DNA from 3 places in the Peribacillus sp. NPDC055009 genome. Region 2 is predicted to be linked to each of the others. Evidence: riboswitches for the same ligand, from Rfam matches in the RefSeq annotation. Region 2 holds a riboswitch; each other region holds the start of a gene.

Region 1 (4,237 bases), on a different contig from region 2:
CAGCGGATATTATTTATGGAACGACTTTATTTGGCGCGGAGGAATGGGAGGAGTGTTATTGCAGTGATATGTCGAGAGCTGTCAAGACAGCGGAACATATCTATCCAGGTCCGGTTCACCGGATGGAGGAGCTGCGGGAAATACCTTCCCCGCCTCTTAAAGGAAGGGTAAAGCTGCCATTCATCCTTTGGGCTATCTGGATTCGCTGCTGCTCGGTGTTAAACAAGCAGACAAGGGCGGAAATTAAGATCGCAGAGCGAAGGATCAATAAAGTATTGGATGAAGTCTTTGCAAAGGGGGAAAGGGATGTTTTGATCGTGAGTCATGCCGCCCTCATGGTATATATGAGGAAAGAGCTGATCCGACGGGGGTTCACCGGTCCCAAATTCAAGATTGCCAGTAATGGAAAGCTGTATGTATTTGAAAGATGATAAGTGGATAAGGGTTTCCCACTAGAAAAGGTAAGTCATTTTCCGAATAGTTATTCTTTTTTTATTGGTTGTGGTTTATTATTGTAATAGTGTAATTTTTACGAATTCAATAATAGGGAAAGAGGGGTGGACATTTTGCTGAAGGCAGTTTTTTTTGATTTAGATGATACATTACTATGGGATCAGAAAAGTGTAAAAGAGGCTTTTGTGGCCACATGTGAAGTGGCCAAGGAGAAATATGATCTGAATGTCGACGATTTTGAAGAAGCTGTGCGAAAGGAAGCGCGTGAGCTTTATTCTTCTTACGATACATATGCATTCACCCAAATGATCGGAATCAACCCATTTGAGGGGCTATGGGGAAATTTTCAGGATGATCATGATGAATTCAGGAAGATGGCCGGGATTGCACCGGCTTATCGGAAAGAAGCGTGGACGAGAGGGTTATTGGCATTAGGGATCGATGACCCGGAATTTGGACTTGAACTGGCAGAACGTTTCCCTGCGGAGAGACGCAAAAAGCCATTTATCTATGAAGAAACATTCCGTGTTCTGGATGAATTAAAAGGGAAGTATAAGTTGCTATTGCTTACGAACGGATCTCCTGAGCTGCAAAATACCAAACTTGAAATTACGCCTGAACTGGTTCCTTATTTCGACCAAATCGTGATTTCAGGCGCATTTGGAAGAGGTAAACCGGATGCCTCCATTTTTGAGCATGCTTTGGGGATCATGGAGCTTGATAAGGATGAAGTATTGATGGTCGGCGATAATTTAATGACGGATATCCTTGGAGCATCACGGGTAGGCATAAAGTCGGTTTGGATAAATCGCCATGATAAGGAACGGAATGAAGTGATTCCAACCTATGAAATCAAGCATTTAGAGGAGCTTTACCCTATCCTTGAGAGCCTGGGAAATTAATTAACGGCTCTTCTTCAAATAATAAATTTTTGATAGTTGTAATGAAAATATTAGGTCTTTCAAATTATTTACAGAATGAAATGGGTGAGATATAGTTACCCTGTAATCAATTAAATTATTCAGACTAGGGGTGTCCAATAAAAGTTGGGCTGAGAGAGAAGCGCTTAAGCTTCTTAACCCTCAGGACCTGATCTGGTTCATACCAGCGTGGGGAAGTTAGAATCTACTAAACAATGACATTTCAATTGGTCATTTCTGTAGCCATACTAACGTTAGCCAGGTCTTAAATATGAGATCTGGCTTTTTCGTGCGAAATGGATTGGATTTTGTCCTTTTTAAATGAACTTAAAAAGGAGAAATGAAATCATGATGAGTAATTCAGTAAATGACATGAACGTTTCAATTATGTCCAGTTTTGCCGGGAGTAAAAAAGTGTATGTTGAGGGATCTAGACCCGATATTAGGGTGCCCATGCGTGAAATTAAGCTAAGTCCGACTACAGGTTCATTCGGCGAAGAGGAGAATCCGCCTTTACGAGTATATGACACAAGCGGCTTTTATACGGATTCAGAATATCCCATTGATATTCATAAAGGTCTTGCCCCGATTAGACGCAGCTGGGTTCTGGAAAGGGAAGATGTTGAAGAGTATGAAGGGCGTGAAATAAAGCCCGAAGATAACGGGTATAAAAAAGAGTCACAAACGAAAGCAGAAATTTTTCCGGGATTGAAAAGAAAACCATTGCGTGCAGCAAAAGGGCAAAACGTAACCCAGCTCCATTATGCCCGAAAAGGTATCATAACTCCTGAGATGGAATTCATCTCGATCAGGGAAAATGTAGCCCCTGATTTTGTAAGAGATGAGGTAGCTAGCGGGAGGGCGATCATTCCGGCAAATATTAACCATCCTGAAAGTGAGCCCATGATCATTGGACGTAATTTTCATGTGAAAATAAATGCGAATATTGGAAATTCCGCTGTTAGTTCATCGATTGAAGCAGAAGTGGAGAAAATGACTTGGGCTACACGTTGGGGTGCAGACAACATAATGGATCTTTCCACCGGTAAGAATATTCACACGACCCGGGAATGGATTATCAGGAATTCTCCTGTGCCAGTTGGGACGGTTCCGATATATCAAGCATTGGAAAAAGTGAATGGAGTCGCGGAAGATTTAAATTGGGAAGTTTTCCGGGATACATTAATCGAGCAGGCTGAGCAAGGTGTGGATTACTTCACGATACACGCCGGAGTGCTTTTGCGATACATTCCCATGACAGCAAAGCGAGTTACGGGAATCGTTTCCCGGGGGGGCTCCATCATGGCACAATGGTGCTTGGCCCACCACCAAGAAAGTTTTCTCTATACTCACTTTGAAGAGATTTGTGAAATCATGAAGGCGTATGATGTCTCTTTCTCATTAGGTGACGGCCTCCGTCCTGGCTCCATTGCAGATGCAAACGATGAGGCTCAATTCGCTGAATTGGAAACACTTGGGGAACTGACGAAGATTGCTTGGAAGCACGATGTTCAAGTCATGGTGGAGGGACCCGGTCACGTACCGATGCATTTGATTAAAGAAAATATGGATAAGCAGCTGGAAGTCTGTCAAGAAGCACCATTCTATACCCTGGGACCATTGACAACGGATATAGCTCCTGGATACGATCATATCACTTCTGCGATTGGTGCTGCCATGATTGGATGGTTTGGAACGGCCATGCTTTGTTATGTGACACCGAAAGAGCATTTGGGGCTTCCGAATAAAGAGGATGTTCGTGTAGGGGTCATTACTTATAAAATTGCAGCCCACGCAGCTGATCTTGCTAAAGGCCACCCCCAGGCACGAAAACGGGATGATGCCCTTTCGAAGGCTAGATTCGAATTTCGTTGGAGAGATCAATTCAATCTTTCCCTCGATCCTGAAAGGGCAGTTGAATATCACGATGAAACACTACCGGCTGAAGGTGCCAAGACAGCCCATTTCTGTTCAATGTGCGGACCCAAATTCTGCAGTATGAGGATTTCTCAAGACATCCGTGATTTGGCGAAGGAAAAGGGTCTGGGCTTTGAGTCGGTAATCGATGAAGGTCTTAAAGAAAAAGCGAATGAATTTAGGAAAACGGACGGGGAAATCTATTTATGATTCCGATGAGAGGGAGAATTCGATGAATCGGGTAATCCAAATAAAAGTTGAAATGAAACAGTTGGAAACTCAATTGGAACAGCTGAAAAGGGAGCTGAACATTTTTCGCGAGAAGTGTAATCATGAATTTGTAAAAACTGATTATAGTCAACAATGCACAAAGTGCCACTTAATCGAAAGTCTGCAATGGTAATGATTCCTTAATCGTCCTTTCATTATCGGAATTAACCCCTTAATCATGTTGGGCATCCAATCACGATGTCAACATGATTAGGGGATATTTCATTATATTTACATGCTTGTTTTATTAATATGAAGTGGAGGAGGGACAGCCAGCCTTTTTCCTTATTCAATCTTAGGAATTCAGCACCCAATGCAGCTTTATTCGTATGGAATTGTGCGAACATCTGTGCAATATCTTCTCTGATGCATTGACCCATGATTTGGCTGCAAGCAACTAATCCTGCATTAATATCGATTGATACTGAAGCAGAGATTTCAGGATCTTGAAAACGTGCCCCGACTGGAATATCCTCCAAATTAGCTTTAGGCCTTTTAGGTGGTGACGGAGGCAGTCCTACGTTATTTTCTTTTAATAATGATTCAAGTTGGTCATGTTCCTGTTTCCCTTGATTGATCACTTCAACAAGTAATTTATGCAGGTCCTTGTCGCCAGTATGATTAAGCATAGTTTGATGACAGGCAAATCAGTCCTTTTGTAGTTGTTAGAAATGCCC
Region 2 (4,237 bases):
TTTCGTGTTCATGCTGGTTTTATTGATGTTCATGAAAAAATGGCAGGCGTTTCTTGTCTATGTCAAAAACATATTGGGAAATCCCAAACTTTTTGTGGCATTACTTACGGCGTCACTGCTTGTTACAGCTAATTGGGGAGTGTTCATCTGGGCCGTTAATACAGGACGGATCCTCGACACGAGCCTTGGATATTATATCAATCCGCTAGTCAGTGTACTATTGGGAGTGATAGTCTTAAAAGAAAAATTGAGCGGGGCCCAAATCATTTCATTCCTGCTTGCAGGAATCGGAGTCTTGATCCTGGGCATTCATTTCGGCACGATCCCGTGGATCTCTCTTGTTTTGGCCATGACCTTTGGATTATACGGTCTGGCAAAAAAAATGATCAAGGCTGAAGCGGCGATCGGGCTGACTCTTGAAACAATGATGGTAACGCCTCTGGCCCTAGGTTACCTGATTTACTTGATGAACCAATCAGAAATGCAGTTCTTTACAGCGGGAAGCACAAGCTTGCTGCTGGTGGGCGGCGGGATTGCCACGGCCTTGCCTCTTTTATATTTTGCGAAAGGGGCGGAGAAGATCCCGTTATCGATGCTTGGCATTTTTCAGTATATCGCTCCGACCTTATCTTTATTAATAGGCGTATTCATCTATCATGAAAGTTTTACCAAAGCACATCTTTTAGCCTTTTTGTTCATATGGTCAGCCTTGGCCGTTTATACACTATCCATAACGAAATGGGGTCAGGCGAATGCCCGCAGGCTTAAAGGCAAAGGGAATATTGGTGCATGAATAAGAAAAAATGCTTGGGAGGAGATCTCTCCCCAAGCATTTTTTTATGCGGGTATATAAAACAAAGAGGTCATGAAAGGTAAATCTTCGAACCTATTTCAGAAACAATACAATTGGAAAGGCTGGCAGGACAGTGATCGGGCTTTGCTCGGGGGATATTTAGTTGGAATTGTCTATAGAAGGAACTATCCAGGAAAATGATATGCGTTGTCAGGAATGCTGATATGGTTGCGTACGGCTTTCTATTGCTATTTAATTCATCGATGATTCCCTGTGACGTCGTTATCCCGATCCCGTGGCCATAAAAGAGGTTATTCCCTAATAATATGGCATTTTCACCTTGCCATTCAGGAGTTGTCTCGTCATGATCAGGGTTTATGAAGTAAACACAATCGCCTGGTAAATAATCCCTCCCTTTGTGAATATTAAGTTCCATGTTCTGTGGAGGGCGCCAGTCATATAAAAATAGGTTTGAAAAAAGGTAATCGAAATTCCTAGGGCCGATTGAATCCAAAATGGCCTTTAAAAAAGTGACGACGATTGCTGTCCCGCATTCGAAGGCATAAAGCCTTCCATTCATGAAAATGTCAACGAGTGCAGCATGAGGGAGAATCCCTGGCTGAAGGGTAAAGGTGCCATCCTTTGAAAGGTGCCAATATTGTTGATTGGATTGAGATTCCTCAAGTGTGGAAAATTCTGGACCGCTTTTATCCAACGCAATAGCTGCTTCTATGACTCGGTTCCTCAGCTGTATATCGAAATTAAAATCTCCAAAGTTCCGGTATTCAAAAACGTTAGAATCTTCACCCAGCAATTGGAGAATTTCAAGCGACTCAGCAGATGCTATTCCTGGTTGGATGTGACTGACATCTAACCATCTGTGATTAATCTTTATCATGATCATATCCACCTTTTGCTTATTAAATTAACGGTTTATAAAACCAGTAAACATAAATGTCTACAGATAATGCTCATTATATGAATGCCTGCAAAGAAATGACTATTTAGAAATTGTCAGCCACCTCTGCAGTCAAGAATGATTGGAATGAAAAGAGGCAGAATTACATTGATTTCAATGATTTTCGTTCCAAAAGATGTTTTGCTAGATATCCTTAAGAGTAAGGAATACCTTTCCAATTAGTGATAAGAAGCAAATTAGTATTCCCTTTTCCATATGAATTGATATAATGAGAGAGAAAAGTTCATATGTGCGAGAAATGTAGGGGGGCCAGTACTGCTGGCTGAGATTGCATCCTTTAGATGCTGACTCTTTGAACCTGATCTGGGTGATGCCAGCGGAGGGAACATATTATTACTGACTTTCTGTTTTGTATGTTAACGTCCGAATTCATCTTCGGGCGTTTTTTGCTTTTTATCCAGTATTTGAATAGACCCTGGAGCCCCATTATGGTTCCGGCATATGGATCTTATATGATGTGTAGGAGGATAATAACTTGAATAAATTCTTACCACTGTTAACTTCGTTGTTCCTTTTGGCTGGATGTGGTGCAGGCGGAACTAATGAAAAAGAAGAAGCATCTAAAAATGAAGAATTAAAAAAGGTATCGGTCGTGCTCGATTGGACACCGAATACAAACCATACAGGATTGTATGTTGCCAAGGAAAAAGGTTATTTTAAAGAGCAAGGTCTTGATGTGGAAATTATCATGCCAGGTGAAGCTGGAGCGGATAAGCTTGTCGCTTCAGGAAAATCTGAATTTGGCGTGAGCTACCAGGAGGGCATAACACAGGCCCGCGTGCAGGGCGTGCCAATTGTTTCGGTTGCTGCAGTCATCCAGCATAATACCTCTGGATTCGCTTCCCCTGAGGCAAAGAACATTAAAACTCCCAAGGATTTTGAAGGGAAAACGTATGGTGGCTGGGGTTCTCCGGTTGAAAAGGCCATTATTGATTCACTCATGAAAAAAGAAAATGCGGATGTAAATAAAGTGGATATAGTCAATACAGGAGACATGGATTTTTTCACTTCGGTTAAAAGGGATATAGATTTTGCCTGGATTTATTATGGATGGACAGGCATTGAGGCTGAGTTGCGAAATGAAAAGCTTAATATGGTTTACTTAACCGAATACTCTGATAAACTTGATTACTATACGCCTGTTTTAACTACAAATGAAAAGATGATAAAAGAAGATCCCGAAACTGTTAAAGCATTCGTTCATGCAGCATCAAAAGGGTACCAGTTTGCGATTAAGAATCCTGCTGATGCAGCAGACATGTTAATTAAGTCTGCGCCGGATCTTGATGCAAAACTAGTTAAGAAAAGCCAGGAGTGGCTTGCAGCCAAGTATCAGGATGATGCTCCGCGTTGGGGTGAACAAAAACTGGAAATCTGGAAGAATTACAGTGATTGGATGACAGAAAACAAGCTTCTTGAAGGTGATTTCGATCCTGAAAAGGCATTTACCAATGAATTTTTACCAAAATAGGAGGAAATACGATGGCCAATTCATTAATTAGTATACAAATTATTCCTAAAGGGGAAAATGTCATCCCTATGGTCGATGAAGCAATCAAGATCATTGAAGAATCAGGTGTCAAGTATGAGGTTCACCCGCTTGAAACGACAATGGAGGGGGAGCTTTCCGAACTTTTTGCCGTGATAGAAAAAATGAATGTAAGAATGATTGAAATAGGATCGCCGAATGTCATTTCCCAAGTGAAAATATTATATCAGCCAAGCGGGATTACGATGGATACGTTAACGGAGAAATATCGGGCATGATCGGAAGGGGAATTTGGAAGAAGGGGGCTCCCTTCTTTCTTTTATTATTGTTGCTGATAGTTTGGGAGTCAGTGACAGTCTTATTGAAGGTTGAACAATGGCTGCTTCCCGCTCCATCGGCCATTTTCATTGAAGGAATTGAGTCGTCGCGCAATCTTTACGGACACCTTATATCGACAACCGAGCTTGCGTTGTCGGGTTTTTTTATTGGAAGCTGCATCGGCTTATTGGTTGCTGCAACCTTACACCTATTTCCAGGTGTGAAGGACGCGGTTTATCCTCTGCTCATACTATCACAAAATATACCTATCATAGTTTTGGCCCCGCTATTGGTGATCTGGTTTGGCTTTGGCATGCTGCCTAAGCTAATAGTGATTTCGCTCGTATGTTTTTTTCCGGTTGCGGTTGCATCATTGGACGGTTTTCGCCAGACACCATACGAACTTAAGCATTATTTCAAGATGATGGGAGCGGGGAAAAACCAGTTATTTTGGAAGCTGGAATTTCCTCACTCAATCCCATTCATTTTCTCCGGCCTGAAAATTTCGGCAACCTATAGCGTAATGGGTGCGGTTATTTCAGAGTGGCTCGGGGCAAAATCGGGGATTGGTGTTTATATGACGCTCGCGTCCTCTGCGTTCAGGACAGACCGGGTGTTTGTTGCCATTTTCATCATTATGGGAATGAGCATGGTCTTT
Region 3 (4,237 bases), on a different contig from region 2:
TAAGGCGGAGACAGCCTTTTCGTCGAGCAAATGGTGGCCGCTTTTGGAAATCATGACAGGGTCAAGGATAACGATGGCAGGCATGAAGGTTTTAAGGGACGCAGCGACTGTTTCCACGATTTCTTTTGATCCAAGCATGCCTATTTTTACTGCATCGACAGGAATATCTTCAAATATAGCTGCAATTTGGTCCGATATGATAGCTGTTTCAATTGGCTGTACTGAACGGACTTCCATTGTATTTTGTGCGGTTACGGCTGTTATGGCAGACATTCCAAAAACCCCATGTGCAGAAAATGTTTTTAAATCCGCTTGTATTCCAGCACCGCCTCCTGAATCAGAGCCGGCGATGGTTAATGCTGTTTTCATAAAAAAACCCCTTCATATAATTATTTTTTAGAAGTATTTTAAGTAATATGAAAGCTAGAATCGCACCTGCGAATGAACTGAGCATAAAAGCCGGTAAAAAACCAAAAAGAGCAGCTTTTTCTCCTAATAGGAGGATGGCAAGTGGATAACAGGCCATGGAACCGAGAATGCCGGTCCCGATCACTTCACCTAAACAAGCGAATTTTAAGCTTTGTGTTTTTCGATAAAGGATGGCAGCCAAAAGTGCACCGAACATGCTCCCGGGAAAGGCGAATATTGAACCGGTACCAGACATGTTTCTAATGATGGAAACTAGGAAAGCTTGTGTCACAGCATAAGCAGGCCCCAATAGAACGGCCGTGAGGACATTTGACAGATGCTGAATAGGAAAGACCTTTGCAAATCCTGCAGGGATGAAAATAAATGAACTGGTCAGTGTCGTTATAGCCGTTATCATGGCAGTCAACGTCAGTTTCTTGATAGGATTCATCATCATGTCTGCGACCTACAGCGGCCAATCCTGCTCATTTTGAACCATATCCCAGAATAAGTATTCATATCGGGAAGTAACCAAAAAGTGCTTTTCTAATCGAAGAAGTTCCTTTTCTGGCATGCCTTCCGTCAATTCTTCCAACAATGCGATCAGCCACTTGTGTGCTTCCCCGAATTCAGGTGATGAATAGGACCTTATCCAATCTGCGTAGCGATTGTTTTCCAATGCTGCTCCATTTTGTTCTTTTAATAGCAAACCGATTTCATAGTAATCCCAAGCGCATGGCAGGAGACAGGCGATCAAGTCTGCCAATGTCCCATGCTGAGCTGCATTTAGCATGTAACCTGTATAGGCTAGAGTGGTGGGAGTAGGTTCTGTTTCTTCCAATTCCTTGGAACTGATCCCGAATTCGGAAGCATACTGCCGATGGATATCCATTTCCACTTGAAGGGTTTCATTTAAAATACTCGCAAACTTTGCCATGGTTTCGATGTTATGGGCTTTGATGACACCTAAAGCAAAGAGCTTGGAATAATCCATGAGATAGATATAGTCCTGCTTCATGTAATAGGCAAATTTCTTTTCAGGAAGCGTACCATTTCCAATTGCCTGGACAAAGGGATGTGAATGATTCCTTTTCCAAATCTCTTTTGCCCGTGCATGAAGTCTATCACTGAATGTTTCTGTTTTAATATTCTCCATTGTTCATCCTCCTTTAGAATGTTTCCCCTAGATAATGAAAAACCCCGTTCCTGAATACGGAACGGGGTAGATGGATATAGTCTGTAAATGGACGATATCATCCACTTCCCTCCGCCGGTATGAGCCGGTTCAGGTTCAAAGGGTCCGGAAACTATTTCCATCTCAGTCTTAAAAAAGACTCCCCTAGTGGTGTGAATTGTATGTAATTACTGACATCATATCAGAAAGACAAGAAAATGCAACCCGTATTTGAAGAGGGAGCATGTAATGTCCAGGAAAAAAGGGAGAACCAGGTAATTGACTTTTGATAATTATTAGGGTAGAATCATTTCTACATCATTTATATATCGAATTCTTATCCAGAGAGGTGGAGGGACTTGGCCCAAAGAAACCTCGGCAGCGGACCCATTTTGGGAACTGTGCTAAATCCAACAAGCATATGCTTGGAAGATAAGAAGAGCCGTACGGACACAGTCAGCCTCTTCTTGAATTAGAAGGGGCTTTTATTTTTGGGAAATAACGTTTAGTGACATAATAGAAAAGGTATATATAATTTGGTGAAAATCAAACAAGTTGATAAAGTTAGCTAACTAGAAGCAGGCTCTAGGATGACTAGGAAAGGAGCCATTTACATGGCAGAATTATTTAAGAGGATTGAACAGAGGAAGGCAAAACTCATTGAAGAGCTATTGGCCAATGGAGTATACAAAACCTCTGATGAAAGGCACCTTTATGATGCCCCATTAAAAGTGCTTGAAGATGAATATAAGATTGTTATAAATAGACCTAATAACGAGTCACCTTCTGAATGGATGACATAGTAAGCGAAGGACTATATTTTGGGCTCTTGGATAAGGGATATGATGTAAGCATTCACAGTATACACTAGTGGATGCTTTTTTGCGTTTAATAGAAAATGACATAAAATATACATAATTAAAGAATAAAGTAGGTGTTTTGTCACATTTGTCCTATAAAATAACACATTTTATTTCTGAAAAATAGTTGATTTTAACTAGTAGTTTAATTATGATGAAAGTGTAAAAAAATTGAATAAATGGGAGGTGGCATATAATGCCTTACCGTAAAGTAACTATAGAAAGGGTAGAAGAAAAGAGACAGGAAATGATCAAATTGGCAGCAAGTTACGGCTTAACAAGTCTGCTTACTGTTCAGGCCAGTCAAGAATTGGATACGCTATTAAATGCGTTAGCAAGTAAAAGAGAGTCAGAATATTTTTCCCTCCAAAACGCATATCGGTATTTTTAAATTAGCATATTCGACCTGTATTAATTTGAAAAAGCTACTGCTCAAGGCAATAGCTCTAAAAAATTATATTAAATATCGACACGTTTACCAAGAATGATCAAATCCCGCTCAATGCCATCCAGCTCGGCAACTTGAGGTAAATGTGCCCATTCTTCAAACCCGAATTTGGAAAAAAGCTTAAGGCTAGGTATATTGTGGGCGAAAATGAAACCCAATATAGTCTTAATACCTAATTTTGGACTCAATTCAATTGCCTTTTGAATCGAAATTTGTCCGATTCCTTTTCCCCGGAAATAATCATCAATATAAATGCTGATTTCGGCAGTGGAATTATATGCCGGTCGGCCATAGAAGGATTGAAAGCTCATCCATCCAGCAGTTTTCCCTTCTATAGTAATGATATATAGCGGTCTACTTTCTGAATGATGTTCCTCAAACCATTTAACCCTCGATTGGACGGATACAGGCTCCGTATCTGCCGTGACCATTCTTGAAGCAATTGTCGAATTATATATTTCAACAATTCTAGGTAAATCAGATAGTTCTGCCTCTCTAAACTCTATGTGCTCTTCCATGATGTAATCTCCTAACTATCATTTATTCAATCTCCAGAATGAAGGGTAATCCCGTTTTTTTGTTTAAGGGACGGTGAATTGACATCCAATCCATTGAAAGTTTTTTATTATCATACACTTTTTACTCTTTATCTGACAATTCCTTTTTTATGTTAAGTCTGCAGATTTTTTGGGTATGAAAAGGATTAAATACTTCTAGTAAAAAGGCAGAGGAGAACCAAATGAAAAAATTGTCAGTTTTTTTGATTATAGTACTGGTTATATGTTTTGTTGCATATGAATTTCAGGCCTCGGAGTCGGAAGATGTGCAAAGGGTGATGGCTTTTGGAGATTCGTTAACCTATGGAAAAGGGGATAAGGATGGAGAAGGATATATAGAAGGCCTGGAGGATGAATTGAATAACCCGGAATCGGAACAAAAAGTGAGTTTTTGGAATTACGGTATAAAAGGCCAGGAAACGGATGGGGTGATGAAACAGCTTGATGATTACCGCATTAAAACGAAACTTGATGAAGCCGATACTTTCATCGTTTATATCGGAACGAATGACTTGATCAATAGTAACGGCGGGGACTTGGAGAAAATAAGTGATCGAAAAATCAATGAGGGTAAACGGGAGTATATCAGCCATCTGAAAAAGATTACGTCAACACTCATAAAGGCAAACGATAAAGCTGATATTTTGGTAGTGGGACTATATAACCCAATTAAAGGAAATCAAAAACTTGAAAAGCATATTCGCGATTATAACCAGTCAATAAAGGGAATAGCGGATAAAGACAATAGGATGTTATTCATTCCTACGAATGATCTTTTTGAAGATAAAAA

What was found. A riboswitch is a leader RNA that binds a small molecule or an ion and turns the genes downstream of it on or off. The one in region 2 is predicted to bind thiamine pyrophosphate.
Region 1: another riboswitch for thiamine pyrophosphate. It lies ahead of thiC (phosphomethylpyrimidine synthase ThiC); the one in region 2 lies ahead of ACWF5P_RS02545 (ABC transporter substrate-binding protein).
Region 3: another riboswitch for thiamine pyrophosphate. It lies ahead of tenA (thiaminase II); the one in region 2 lies ahead of ACWF5P_RS02545 (ABC transporter substrate-binding protein).

The regions. Positions count from the first base shown of each region.
Region 1 is NZ_JBSGVZ010000016.1:24,924-29,160, forward strand. Features, by position in the region: gene ACWF5P_RS20290 (histidine phosphatase family protein) at 1-431, shown strand, start outside; gene ACWF5P_RS20295 (HAD family hydrolase) at 567-1,355, shown strand; TPP riboswitch at 1,472-1,586, shown strand; gene thiC (phosphomethylpyrimidine synthase ThiC) at 1,722-3,500, shown strand; partial or broken gene ACWF5P_RS20305 (DUF3231 family protein) at 3,792-4,237, opposite strand, start outside.
Region 2 is NZ_JBSGVZ010000001.1:508,030-512,266, forward strand. Features, by position in the region: gene rarD (EamA family transporter RarD) at 1-793, shown strand, start outside; gene ACWF5P_RS02540 (protein-glutamine gamma-glutamyltransferase) at 864-1,691, opposite strand; TPP riboswitch at 2,005-2,114, shown strand; gene ACWF5P_RS02545 (ABC transporter substrate-binding protein) at 2,248-3,243, shown strand; gene ACWF5P_RS02550 (thiamine-binding protein) at 3,255-3,539, shown strand; gene ACWF5P_RS02555 (ABC transporter permease subunit) at 3,536-4,237, shown strand, end outside.
Region 3 is NZ_JBSGVZ010000010.1:34,743-38,979, forward strand. Features, by position in the region: gene thiD (bifunctional hydroxymethylpyrimidine kinase/phosphomethylpyrimidine kinase) at 1-369, opposite strand, end outside; gene thiW (energy coupling factor transporter S component ThiW) at 338-859, opposite strand; gene tenA (thiaminase II) at 875-1,564, opposite strand; TPP riboswitch at 1,654-1,759, opposite strand; SAM riboswitch class I at 1,917-2,021, shown strand; gene ACWF5P_RS16055 (Fur-regulated basic protein FbpA) at 2,197-2,385, shown strand; gene ACWF5P_RS16060 (Spo0E family sporulation regulatory protein-aspartic acid phosphatase) at 2,639-2,833, shown strand; gene ACWF5P_RS16065 (GNAT family N-acetyltransferase) at 2,902-3,408, opposite strand; gene ACWF5P_RS16070 (DUF459 domain-containing protein) at 3,630-4,237, shown strand, end outside.